2 linked regions of the Nonomuraea africana genome follow. Each later gene encodes a partner of the first gene's protein in a complex. Links are inferred from orthologs where the notes say so. Each region holds a gene or a part of one and is shown on either strand. Other genes may lie near its edges.

The links. The genes of interacting proteins can lie anywhere in the genome.
Region 2: the proteins of uvrA (region 1) and mfd are in contact, whole or in part, in a crystal structure (PDB 4DFC), measured with the Escherichia coli proteins. The link is inferred for Nonomuraea africana from one-to-one orthologs.

Annotation. Positions count from the first base shown.
Region 1 is NZ_JADBEF010000001.1:3,764,312-3,770,933, reverse strand. Bases 1,956-5,305 are described here. They hold uvrA (excinuclease ABC subunit UvrA), read left to right. Parts: upstream 1,956-2,264; coding sequence 2,265-5,105; downstream 5,106-5,305. Other genes in these bases: H4W81_RS17830 (Rieske (2Fe-2S) protein), read left to right, coding at 5,247-5,305; H4W81_RS17840 (maleylpyruvate isomerase family mycothiol-dependent enzyme), read right to left, coding at 1,956-2,086. Also shown: pssA (CDP-diacylglycerol--serine O-phosphatidyltransferase), read left to right, coding at 1-439; H4W81_RS17845 (MBL fold metallo-hydrolase), read right to left, coding at 645-1,301; more of H4W81_RS17840, read right to left, coding at 1,298-1,955; more of H4W81_RS17830, read left to right, coding at 5,306-5,657; H4W81_RS17825 (Rieske (2Fe-2S) protein), read left to right, coding at 5,763-6,224; H4W81_RS17820 (Rieske (2Fe-2S) protein), read left to right, coding at 6,274-6,622. UniProt on the Escherichia coli protein: The UvrABC repair system catalyzes the recognition and processing of DNA lesions. UvrA is an ATPase and a DNA-binding protein. A damage recognition complex composed of 2 UvrA and 2 UvrB subunits scans DNA for abnormalities.
Region 2 is NZ_JADBEF010000001.1:6,546,835-6,552,911, reverse strand. What follows is about bases 1-4,033. They hold mfd (transcription-repair coupling factor), read left to right. Parts: upstream 1-344; coding sequence 345-3,833; downstream 3,834-4,033. Other genes in these bases: H4W81_RS31000 (SurA N-terminal domain-containing protein), read left to right, coding at 3,864-4,033; H4W81_RS31010 (class I SAM-dependent methyltransferase), read right to left, coding at 1-167. In the rest of the region: more of H4W81_RS31000, read left to right, coding at 4,034-4,454; H4W81_RS30995 (nucleoside triphosphate pyrophosphohydrolase), read left to right, coding at 4,456-5,367; H4W81_RS30990 (hypothetical protein), read left to right, coding at 5,380-5,712; eno (phosphopyruvate hydratase), read left to right, coding at 5,755-6,077. UniProt on the Escherichia coli protein: Couples transcription and DNA repair by recognizing RNA polymerase (RNAP) stalled at DNA lesions. Mediates ATP-dependent release of RNAP and its truncated transcript from the DNA, and recruitment of nucleotide excision repair machinery to the damaged site.

The DNA of each region.
Region 1 (6,622 bases):
GACGGCGGTGATCGTGGCCGCGGCCTCGGTGCTCATCGCCGGCTGCGTGCGACTGGCCCGCTTCGCCTGCGTCAAGACCAAGAGTGGCGACTTCATGGGCCTGCCCATCCCGATGGGCGCGATGACGGTCGTCTCGATCGTGCTGCTGTTCCAGCCCAACTGGTTCTCCCTGGCCGCGGTGCTCGGGGTCGCGTGGCTGATGGTGAGCCGCATCGAGTACCCCAAGCCCAAGGGGCAGCTGGCGGCCGTCGTGCTCGCCTGGATCATGATCAACGTGGCGTGCCTCACGGCGTGGGCCGCGTGGCCGCAGGGTGGCGACACGCTCATCCAGGTCGGCGCCACGATGCAGATCGCGCTGGTCGCGGCGATCCCGCTGCGGGTGCTGTTCTTCAAGCGCGAGCAGCGCAAGGAGCGCAAGGAATCCGCGGGCGTCGACTGACGACAGGACAAGGGGCTCGCGCCGCTTCCCGTGGAAGCGTGCGCGAGCCTTTTGTCATTCATCCCGTACGGCAGGCCCCCAACGCGCCTCCGCCGTCACCGGCACCGCTCCGTCCAGGGGACGCTCCTCGGGCGCGCCGCCGCAACGGCGCCCGTGGACCGGGCGGATCGTGCCTGCTGTACGAGAGGGCCGGCTACCAGCCTGGCTACCAGCCTCGGGCCCGCCACTCGGGCAGCGACGGCCGCTCCGCGCCGAGAGTCGTGTCCTTTCCATGGCCCGGATACACCCACGTCTCGTCGGGCAGCCGGTCGAAGACCCGCTCCACCACGTCGTCGTAGAGCTGGGTGAACCGATCGGGGTCCTTCCAGGTGTTGCCCACCCCGCCGGGGAACAGCGAGTCGCCGGTGAACAGGTGCTGCTCGCTGCCGCCGCCGTCGTAGAGCAGCGCGATCGAGCCGGGGGTGTGGCCGCGCAGGTGGATGACCTCGAGCGTGACCACGCCGACCGAGATCCGGTCGCCGTGCTCCACCAGCCGGTCGGGCGTGAGCGGCAGCCCGGGAGCGTCCAGCGGGTGCGCGATCGTGGCGGCTCCCGTGACCTTGACCACCTGCTCGAGCCCCTGCCAGTGGTCGCCGTGCTGGTGGGTGGTGATGACCGCGGCCGGCGGCTGGTCGTTGATCAGCGCGAGCAGCCTGTCGGGCTCGGCCGCGGCGTCGATGAGCACCCCTTCACCGGTGCCGGTGCAGCGCAGCAGGTAGGCATTGTTGTCGAACGGGCCCACGGCGAGCTTGGTGATGGTGAGCTTGTCGAGCTCCCGCACGTCGGCAGGGCCGCCGACCTGGACATCGCCTGTGTAGGTCATGGGCTCTCCTCTGGGTAGATGTCGGGAGGCGCCGTCGGGAGGTTCGCGGGGGCGGGCATGGTCAGCCACGGTGGTGGCGACGGCAGCTGCTCGCCCGTGGCGCGCGGCCCCTCGGACACCACCCTAATCCCCTCCCCTGCTGACCGTCCGGTCAGCCAGGCGAGCACCTCGCGCGATCCGCCGCGCACCACGGGCCCCTCGCCCAGTCCGTGCCACTCGCGTGCGGGCCGCTCCAGCAGGATCGCGCTGACCGTGCCGCTGCCGTACGGCCAGCAGGCCAGGCAGTCGTGCAGCTCTCTCAGCACGAAGGCCTCGGGCCAGTTGGCGGGCGTGTATCCGGCGCCGAGGTCGACATGGTGGAGCTCCAGCTCCCGCAGCCGCCGTACCAGCACGTACCAGGCGGGGTGCGGGGGCGGCCTGAGCGCGGAGACCATCGCCGACCAGGCCTGCGCGGGCAGCTCCTCGATCGTCGCGGCCAGCCGGGCGGCGCTCTCCTCCAGGTCGGCGCGCTGCTCGGCGGCCTTCCTGGCGGCGCCCGCCTCGATCCCGGCCGCCCGCGCGGCGGGGTCCGGGTACTGCGGCGTCTCGATCCCCGTCCTGGCCCAGGTGAGCAGATTGACCAGGCCGTCGGCGTTGCGGGCGAGATGGGTCAGCACATGGCCCCTGGTCCAGCCGGGCAGCAGCGAGGGCGCGGTCACGCCGGCGTCATCCAGCTCGGCGGCGGTGGACAGGAGCCGCTCCGTGGCGGCGGCGAGTTCGGCGCGCAGAGAGGGCAGAACGGTCATGCGGGCATAATGCCGCAGTTCACGTGGTTGAACCTGCAAGGACCGGTACCGGCTCGGGAGAAAGCCGTACTCTGGTGAGGGAAGTTTTCGACGGGGCGCCAGCGGACCCCCGAAATTGTCGGAGCCTCCCTCTACCATCCCCCGTGGACCTATCAACACCTTCGACGTCGGGATCACCGTGGCAGACCGTTTGATCGTGCGTGGCGCACGTGAACACAACCTCAAGGACGTCTCGCTCGACCTTCCGCGAGACTCCCTGATCGTCTTCACCGGGCTATCGGGCTCGGGCAAGTCGAGTCTGGCTTTCGACACGATCTTCGCCGAGGGCCAGCGTCGCTACGTCGAGTCCCTGTCGTCCTACGCCCGGCAGTTCCTGGGCCAGATGGACAAGCCCGACGTCGACTTCATCGAGGGGCTGTCTCCCGCGGTCTCCATCGACCAGAAGTCGACCAGCCGCAACCCCCGCTCCACGGTCGGCACCATCACCGAGGTCTACGACTACCTGCGGCTGCTGTGGGCGCGCATCGGCAAGCCGCACTGTCCCGCCTGCGGGCGCCCGATCGCCAGGCAGACCCCGCAGCAGATCGTCGACAGGGTGATGGAGCTCGACGAGGGCACCCGCTTCCAGGTGCTCGCCCCCGTCGTCAGGGGCCGCAAGGGCGAGTACGCCGAGCTGTTCCGCGAGCTGCAGACCAAGGGCTTCGCCAGGGCGAGGGTCGACGGCACGGTGATCCGCCTCGAGGAGCCGCCGACGCTGAAGAAGTACGAGAAGCACGACATCGAGGTCATCGTCGACCGGCTGTCGGTGAAGGAGTCGTCGCGCAGGCGGCTCACCGACTCGGTCGAGACCGCGCTGACGCTGTCCGGCGGCACGATCACGCTCGAATTCGTCGACCTGCCCGACGACGACCCCGGCCGTGAGCGCTTCTACTCCGAGCATCTCTACTGCCCGTACGACGACCTGTCGTTCGAGGAGCTCGAGCCGCGCTCGTTCTCCTTCAACTCGCCCTTCGGCGCCTGCCCCGAGTGCACCGGCCTCGGCACGAAGATGGAGGTCGACCCCGACCTCGTCGTGCCCGATCCGGAGAAGACGCTCGGCGACGGCGCGCTCAACCCGTGGGCCGGCGGCCACACCAGCGAGTACTTCGTCCGCCTGGTCGAGGCGCTCGGCCTGACCATGGGCTTCAACCTCGACACCCCGTGGGAGAAGCTGTCGAAGAAGGCGCAGAAGTCCCTGCTCTACGGGCACGACGAGCAGGTCCACGTCCGCTACAGCAACCGCTACGGCAGGCAGCGCTCCTACTACACGACCTACGAGGGCGTGATCCCGTGGGTGCAGCGCAGGCACGCCGAGGCCGAGAGCGACTCCACGCGTGAGCGCTTCGAGGGCTACATGCGCGAGATCCCGTGCCCGACCTGCGAGGGCAAGCGGCTCAAGCCGGTCTCGCTGGCCGTGACCGTCGCCGACAAGTCGATCGCCGACGTCTCGGGCATGTCGATCGGCGAGTGCGCCAAGTTCCTCGCCGCGCTGAAGCTGTCCGACCGCGACATGCACATCGCCGAGCGAGTGGTCAAGGAGATCAACGCCCGTATGGGCTTCCTGCTCGACGTCGGCCTCGACTACCTCACGATGGACCGCGCGGCGGGCACCCTGGCCGGTGGCGAGGCGCAGCGCATCCGCCTGGCCACGCAGATCGGCTCGGGCCTCGTCGGCGTGCTCTACGTCCTCGACGAGCCGTCCATCGGCCTGCACCAGCGCGACAACATGCGCCTGCTCGACACCCTGATCAGGTTGCGTGACATGGGTAACACGCTGATCGTCGTCGAGCACGACGAGGACACCATCGCCGCAGCCGACTGGGTGGTCGACATCGGCCCCGGCGCGGGCGAGCACGGCGGCCAGGTCGTCGTCTCGGGCACCGTCCAGGACCTGCTCGCCAGTGAGGAGTCGCTGACCGGCGCCTACCTGTCGGGCCGCAGGTCCATCGCGATCCCCGCCAAGCGCCGCAAGCGCGACAAGAAGCGGCAGATCACGGTGAAGGGCGCGCGCGAGCACAACCTGAAGGGCGTCGACATCGACTTCCCCCTCGGCGTGTTCACCGCGGTCACCGGAGTGTCAGGGTCGGGCAAGTCGACGCTGGTCAATGACATCCTCTACAACGCGCTGGCCAAGGAGCTCAACGGCGCCCGCACGGTGCCGGGCCGCCATTCGCGGGTGAACGGCATGGACCAGGTCGACAAGGTCGTCCACGTCGACCAGTCGCCGATCGGCCGCACCCCCCGCTCCAACCCGGCGACCTACACCGGGGTCTTCGACCACGTGCGCAAGCTGTTTGCGGCGACCACCGAGGCGAAGGTGCGCGGCTACCAGCCGGGGCGCTTCAGCTTCAACGTCAAGGGCGGGCGCTGCGAGGCGTGCGCCGGCGACGGCACCATCAAGATCGAGATGAACTTCCTGCCCGACGTCTACGTCCCCTGCGAGGTCTGCCACGGCGCCCGCTACAACAGGGAGACGCTCGAGGTCCACTACAAGGGCAAGACCATCTCCGAGGTCCTCGACATGCCGATCGAGGAGGCGCTGTCGTTCTTCGACGCCATCCCGGCGATCAAGCGGCACCTGCAGACCCTCAACGACGTCGGCCTGGGCTACGTGCGCCTCGGCCAGCCGGCGACCACGCTGTCCGGTGGTGAGGCGCAGCGCGTGAAGCTCGCCTCCGAGCTGCAGCGCCGCCAGACGGGCCGGACGATCTACGTGCTCGACGAGCCGACCACCGGCCTGCACTTCGAGGACATCCGGCGGCTGCTCGGCGTCCTCGGACGACTGGTCGACGGCGGCAACACGGTGATCGTGATCGAGCACAACCTCGACGTGATCAAGACCGCCGACTGGGTCATCGACATGGGTCCCGAGGGCGGTTCCCGCGGCGGCACCCTGGTGGCGTCCGGCACGCCCGAAGAGGTGGCGCTCGTGGACGAGAGCCACACCGGCCGGTTCCTGCGGAAGATCCTCTCTGTCTGACGCCCCGCCCACCCCCCGGGGGCCGGATTCGGGACCACGGGGGGCCCTCAATATGCTGAATAGCAGGTAAAGGCCCGGCCTGACATGGGCGTCGGGGGATCGCGGAGGGGCGACATGGCAGGCGAGGAGCGGGGTAGTGGCATGCCCACACCGGGCCGGCGCGAGGTGCTCGGAGCGGCGGGCGTGGCCGTGTGCGGGGTGGCGCTGGCCGGGTGCGCAGGCGGGGACGGCACCGCCGCGGCGGTCGTGCCACCCGGCATCAAGGGCAAGGTCATCGCCAAGAAGGCCGACGTCCCCGTGGGCGGCGGCAAGGTGATCAACGAGTGGAAGATCGTGGTCACCCAGCCCACCTCGGGCGTCTTCAAGGCGTTCACCGCCAGGTGCCCGCACAAGGGCTGCTCGGTGTCGCGTCCCGAGGACGGCGTGCTGACCTGCCCGTGCCACGGCAGCGAGTTCGCCCTCGACAGCGGCAAGTGCCTCAAGGGCCCCGCCCAGGCGCCGCTGGCGGAGTTCCCGCTCAAGGTCGAGGGCGACGGAATCGTCATCCTGTGAACGGGTAAAACTACCTGGTTTCGAGGATCGGCTCGGGGAAGGCTGAACCGGCGCGCACGCGCGGCCGTACCTGAGAAGAGACAGCGATCCTGGAGGGTGATCATCATGGCAGAGGCGACACGTCGCGCGGTGGTGCTGGGAGCCGGGGGTGTGAGCCTGGGCGCGCTGCTCACCGCCTGCGCCGGATACGGACAGCCGGCCGACACCGTGGCCGAGCCCGCGGCCCCCGCTTCCTCGGCTCCGGAATCCGCGCAGTCGAAGCAGGACGAGAAGCCCGCGGGGGAGGAACTGGCCAGCACGGCCGAGATCCCCGAGGGCGGCGGCAAGGTCTTCGCCGAGCAGAAGGTCGTGGTGACGCAGCCGTCAGCGGGCGAGTTCAAGTGCTTCACGGCCATCTGCACCCACCAGGGCTGCCCGGTGGACAGCGTCGAGGGCGGGACCATCAACTGTCCCTGCCACGGCAGCAAGTACAACATCGCCGACGGCTCCGTGGCCAACGGGCCGGCGACCAAGGGGCTGGCGGAGAAGAAGATCACGATTGACGGCGAGAAGATTTCGCTGGCGTAGGCCGCGTTCTTTCACAAATTTCTCAGTTGTCTGCGGTTGGTTGGTTCGCATGCGAGACGATCTTAAGAACCGCAGGACGGTTATCGCGGGTGTGGGAGCGGGCGGCCTGGCCGTGGTGCTGGCGGCGTGTGGCGGTGACGGCGAGGCGACGACCAGCGCGGCCCCACAGGCACAGGCCGGCTCAGCGGCGCCCTCCGCCTCCACCTCCGCCACCGGCGGCGAAGCGAGTACGGCAGGACTCACCACGACGGCCGACGTGCCGGTCGGAGGCGGGACGATCTTCAAGGAGCAGAAGGTCGTCGTGACCCAGCCGACGGCAGGCCAGTTCAAGTGTTTCAGCGCCATCTGCACCCACCAGGGGTGTCCAGTGGCGTCGGTCGCGGAGGGGACGATCGACT
Region 2 (6,077 bases), 2.8 Mb from region 1 along the record:
TCGACACCCGTGGCCTTGGCGTCGATCCGGTCGAGGAAGGGCGGTGGGTCGTGAGCGCACCCTGCGACGAGCAGGTCGAGCCTGCGCCCCAGTTGCTCGGTCCACTGCTCGCGAATTCGCTGCTCGAAAAGGTCGCCTCTGAGAGCGACCGACCGCACGTCAGCCATGTCACCCAGAGTAATCACATCAACCCGGCTCGTTAGGTATTTCCTGCGGAGCGGCCGGCCCGCGAGGACACCCGGCGTGCGCCTCCAGCGGTGGAAGTAGTCTGGACGGGCAGACCCCCGCGACCTCACTCGGCCGGGGGTAGTCGTGTTGCCGCCGTGGGGCTGAGGGCGTATCTGATGAGTCTTTCCGGACTGCTTGACCTTGTTGCCGCCGACCCGAAGCTGACCGCCGTCCTGAAGCAGGGCGGCGACGTCTCGTTGGTCGCGCCCGCCGCGCTGCGCCCGTTCGGCGTCGCGGCGCTGGCCGAGCGCGAGCGCCGCACGGTACTGGCCGTCACCGCCACCGGTCGTGAGGCGGAGGACCTGGCCTCGGCGCTCACCAGCCTCGTCGACCCCGCCACCGTGGCGGTCTTTCCGGCGTGGGAGACGCTGCCGCACGAGCGGCTGTCGCCGCGCAGCGACACCGTGGGACAGCGGCTGGCCGTCCTGCGCAGGCTGGCGCACCCGGTCGCGGACGACCCCACGGCCGGACCGCTGTCGGTGATCGTCGCGCCGATCCGCGCGCTGCTGCAGCCGATCGTCAAGGGCCTCGGCGACCTCGAACCGATCAGGCTGCGCGCGGGGGACGACGCCGACCTGGACGACGTGGTCGCCCAGCTGATCCAGAACGGCTACGCCAGGGTCGACATGGTGGAGAAGCGCGGCGAGGTGGCCGTGCGCGGCGGCCTGCTCGACGTCTTCCCCCCGACCGAGGAGCACCCACTGCGCCTCGAGTTCTGGGGCGACACGGTCGAGGAGATCCGCTGGTTCAAGGTGGCCGACCAGCGCTCGCTCGAGGTGGCAGGCGACGGCCTGTTCGCCCCTCCCTGCCGCGAGCTGCTGCTCACCGCCGACGTGCGGGAGAAGGCGGCCGAGCTGGCGCGCGAGCATCCCTCGCTGGCGGAGGTGCTCGACCAGCTGGCCGAGGGCATGCCGGTCGAGGGCATGGAGGCGTTCGCCCCGGTGCTGGCCGGTGAGATGGACCTGCTGATCGACCACCTGCCGAGGAACGCCACGGTGTTCGTGTGCGATCCCGAGCGCATCAGGGGCAGGTCGGAGGAGCTGGTCAGGACGAGCCAGGAGTTCCTCGAGGCGTCGTGGATCAACGCGGCGGCGGGCGGCGAGGCCCCGATCGACCTCGACGCGGCCGCCTTCCGCACGCTGGAGGAGGTCCGCGAGCAGGCCGACTCGCTCGGCCTGCCGTGGTGGACCATGGCGCCCTTCGGCGAGGGCGTCGAGCTCGATGCGCAGGACAGCGAGGCCTACCGGGGCGACACGCAGAAGGCCCTGGCCGACATCAAGGGCTGGCTGGGCGAGGACAAGTCCGTCGTGCTGCTCAGCGAGGGCATGGGCCCGGCCGAGCGGATGGTCGAGCTGCTCAAGGGCGTGGACGTGCCCGCTCGGCTGTCGAAGTACCTGGACAGGGCGCCCGAGCCCAAGGTCGTGCACGTCACCACCGGGCTGATCGAGCACGGCTTCGTCACGCCCGAGCTCGCCGTCCTCACGCATCTCGACCTGGTGGGGCAGAAGGCCAGCACCAAGGACATGCGCCGCCTGCCGAGCAGGCGGCGCAACATGGTCGACCCGCTCCAGCTCAGGGTCGGCGACCACGTCGTGCACGAGCAGCACGGCGTGGGCCGCTACGTCGAGATGGTCCAGCGCACCGTGCAGGGCGCCACCCGCGAGTACCTCGTCATCGAGTACGCCAAGGGTGACCGCCTCTACGTGCCGACCGACCAGCTCGACGAGGTGACCCGCTACGTCGGGGGCGAGGCGCCCACTCTCAACAGGATGGGCGGCGCCGACTGGGCGAAGGCCAAGTCGAGGGCGAAGAAGGCGGTCAAGGAGATCGCGGGCGAGCTGATCCGCCTCTACAGCGCGCGGATGGCGAGTCCCGGGCACGCGTTCGCGCCCGACTCCCCGTGGCAGCGGGAGATGGAGGACGCCTTCCCCTACGCCGAGACCGGCGACCAGCTCGAGGCCATCGACGAGGTCAAGCGTGACATGGAGCGCGGCGTGCCGATGGACAGGCTCGTCTGCGGCGACGTCGGCTACGGCAAGACCGAGATCGCGGTGCGCGCGGCGTTCAAGGCCGTGCAGGACGGCAAGCAGGTCGCGGTGCTGGTGCCGACGACGCTGCTGGTGCAGCAGCACCTGTCGACCTTCAGCGAGCGCTTCTCCAGCTTCCCGGTCAACGTGCGGCCCGTCTCCCGCTTCCAGACCGACGGCGAGGTCAAGGCGACGCTGGAAGGGCTGAGGGCGGGCGAGATCGACCTGGTGATCGGCACGCACCGGCTGCTCAGCCCCGAGGTCAGGTTCAAGGACCTCGGCCTGATCATCATCGACGAGGAGCAGCGGTTCGGCGTCGAGCACAAGGAGGCCATGAAGCACCTGCGCACCCAGGTCGACGTGCTGGCGATGTCGGCCACGCCGATCCCGCGCACGCTGGAGATGGGGCTGACCGGCATCCGCGAGATGTCCACGATCCTCACCCCGCCGGAGGAGCGGCACCCGATCCTGACCTTCGTCGGGCCGTACGACGAGAAGCAGCTGACGGCGGCGATCAGGCGCGAGCTGATGCGCGACGGGCAGATCTTCTTCGTCCACAACAGGGTCGCCTCGATCAACAGGGTCGCCTCGCGGCTCAAGGAGCTGGTGCCCGAGGCGCGCGTCGCGGTCGCGCACGGCCAGATGAACGAGCACCAGCTCGAGAAGATCATGGTCGGCTTCTGGGAGCGCGAGTACGACGTGCTCGTCTGCACCACGATCGTCGAGTCGGGCCTCGACGTGCCCAACGCCAACACGCTGATCGTGGACAGGGCCGACAACTACGGCCTGTCCCAGCTGCACCAGCTGCGCGGCAGGGTCGGGCGCGGCCGCGAACGCGGCTACGCCTACTTCCTCTACCCGCCGGAGAAGCCGCTCACCGAGACCGCGCACGAGCGCCTGGCCACCATCGCCCAGCACACCGAGATGGGCGCGGGCATGTACGTCGCGATGAAGGACCTGGAGATCCGCGGCGCGGGCAACGTGCTCGGCGCCGAGCAGTCGGGCTTCATCGCGGGCGTCGGCTTCGACCTGTACGTCAGGCTCATGTCGGAGGCCGTGCAGGAGCAGAAGGCCAAGCTGTCGGGCGAGCAGGTCCAGGAGGAGCACCCCGACGTCAAGGTCGAGCTGCCCATCAACGCGCACATCCCGCACGACTACGTCACCTCCGAGCGGCTGCGCCTCGAGGCGTACAAGCGGATCGCGGCCATCACCGCCGACGTCAACATCGACGAGGTGCGCGCGGAACTCACCGACAGGTACGGCAGGCCGCCCGTCGAGGTGGAGAACCTGCTGGAGGTCGCGCGCTTCCGGCTCAAGGCCCGCCAGGCGGGGCTGACCGACGTGACGCTCATGGGGCAGAACATCAAGTTCGGCCCCGTGGAGCTGAAGGAGTCGCAGCAGGTCAGGCTCGATCGTCTGTACAAGAAGGCGCTGTACAAGGCGGCGGCGCAGACGCTGTTGGTGCCTGTGCCGAAGACCAAGCCGCTCGGTGGGGTGCCGCTGCGCGACCTCGAACTGCTGAAATGGTGTTCGGACCTGGTCGAGGTCATGTTCCTGGAACCGGCGAGGGTAAAGTAAGCCGACGTTTCGTCGCGAAGGGATGCAAGGGTGAAGTCGATTCGAGTGGCCGTCGCCGTCGCCGCGCTTGGAGTTGCGGTGACCGCCTGTTCGTCGCCCGTCCAGGCCGGATCCGCGGCCGTCGTCGGTAACGAGCGCATCTCGGCCAGCGATCTGAGCACGAACGTCAAGCAGCTCGAGAGCGCGCTGGCCAAGGCCCAGATCCCGCAGTCGCAGCTGGGGCTGCCCGTCACGCAGTACGCGCTGCTGCAGATGGTCAACGTGGCGCAGTTCAGGCAGCTGGCCACCAAGGCGGGCACCAAGGTCACCGACGGTGAGATCGACCAGCTCATCGCCTCGCAGGGCGGTCTCGCCGCGCTCGAGAAGCAGACCCTGGCCCAGGGCGTGCCGCCGGCCTACACCCGCGAGTGGCTCGGCACCTCGATCGCCATCAACAAGATGATGCAGCAGTACGGCGGCGGCACCGACGAGGCCGCCAGGCAGCGCGGCCAGCAGAAGCTGATCGAGGAGGCCTCCGCGATCAAGGTGACCTACAGCCCGCGCTACGGGACCTTCGACCCGCAGAAGGGCTTCGTCGACGCGGGCCGCTTCGGCAAGCCGGCCTCTTCCACCCAGGGCTGAGATGCCGCTCGTCGTCGTCACCACCTCGCCGAGAGTCGCCCCTGGCGTGCTCAGCCACCAGGCGTGGCAGGCGCTGTCGTCCGGCAGGGTGCTGACCGGTTCGGCGGACCACCCGCAGCTGCCCTATCTGGCGGAGGCGGGCATCGAGGTCGAGGTGGTCACCCCCGACCACGCCGCCCTGGTACGGCAGGCCGTCGACGACACCGTGGTCTGGCTGGCCGGCGAGGACGAAGGCTTCATGCGCGCGGTCGGCCACGCCGCCCTCGCGCTCGACGACCCTCCGGTGATCGAGGTCGTCCCCGGCTCCTACGACCTGCCTGGCGCGCGCGTGCTCGACCTGGTCGCGGTGATGGACCGGCTCAGGACCGAGTGCCCGTGGGACCGCAAGCAGACCCACGCCTCGCTGGTGCCGTACCTGATCGAGGAGGCCTACGAGGTCCAGCACGCGGTCGAGCAGGGCTACGGGCTGCGTGAGGAGCTCGGCGACGTGCTGCTCCAGGTGGCCTTCCACGCCAGGGTGGCCGACGACTTCGACATCGACGACGTGGCCGACGTGATCGTCGGCAAGCTGATCCGCAGGCACCCGCACGTGTTCGGCGACGTGAGCGCCGAGACCGCCGACGAGGTCAACACCAACTGGGAGGCCATCAAGGCCCACGAGCGGGCCGGCAAGGAGCTGTTCGACGGCGTGCCGATGGGCCAGCCCGCGCTGTCGCTGGCCGCCCAGCTCATCCGCAGGGCCGAGAGCGCGGGCGCCCCCGAGGGCCTGGCGCACGCGGTCGGCCAGGGCGTGGCCAGGGAGCTGTTCGACCTGGTACGGCGGGCGCAGGAGGCCGGGCTCGACCCCGAGGCCGAGCTGCGCGGCGCCGCGATGGCCTACCGGGCGCGGGTGGAGGCCTGGGAGTCCCGCTAGTCCGCCAGCGAGGTGACGGCGGCCGACTGGCGCGTGCTGGCCGTCCAGGTGCGGACCGGGGGCGTGGACGTCGTCGACTTCGAGGACGGCAAGCCGACCTGCACGGTCTCCGAGGAGCTCGCCGACGTCAAGGTCGCGGGGGAGGTGCTGGTCGGCGCGGGGCCCGGGCTCGGCCTCTGGCGGCTGGACACCTGCGAGAGACTCGCGGCCCCGCTCGCGTCGGGCAAGGTCGCGGCCCTGGCCGTGGGCGAGGTCGACGGCGGGAAGGTCGTGGTGGCGGGCGTCGACGGCAAGGGGATGAGGATGTGGAGCCTCGATGGCGTACCAGCTGGTCGGGGTCGATAGGCTCGTATGGCAAACCGCCCTTCGACTCTAGGAGCGCCTGACGTGGCTTCCATCGAGGCCGTTTCCGCCCGCGAGATCCTCGACTCCCGGGGCAACCCGACTGTCGAGGTCGAGGTCCTCCTCGACGACAACAGCACAGGCCGCGCAGCGGTCCCCAGCGGCGCCTCCACCGGCGCGTTCGAGGCCGTGGAGCTCCGCGACGGCGACGAGCGCTACGGCGGCAAGGGCGTCGAGAAGGCCGTGCTGGGCGTCACCGACGAGATCGCCGACGAGATCCTCGGCATCGACGCCGACGAGCAGCGGATCATCGACCAGATCATGATCGACCTGGACGGCACGCCCAACAAGGGCAAGCTCGGCGCCAA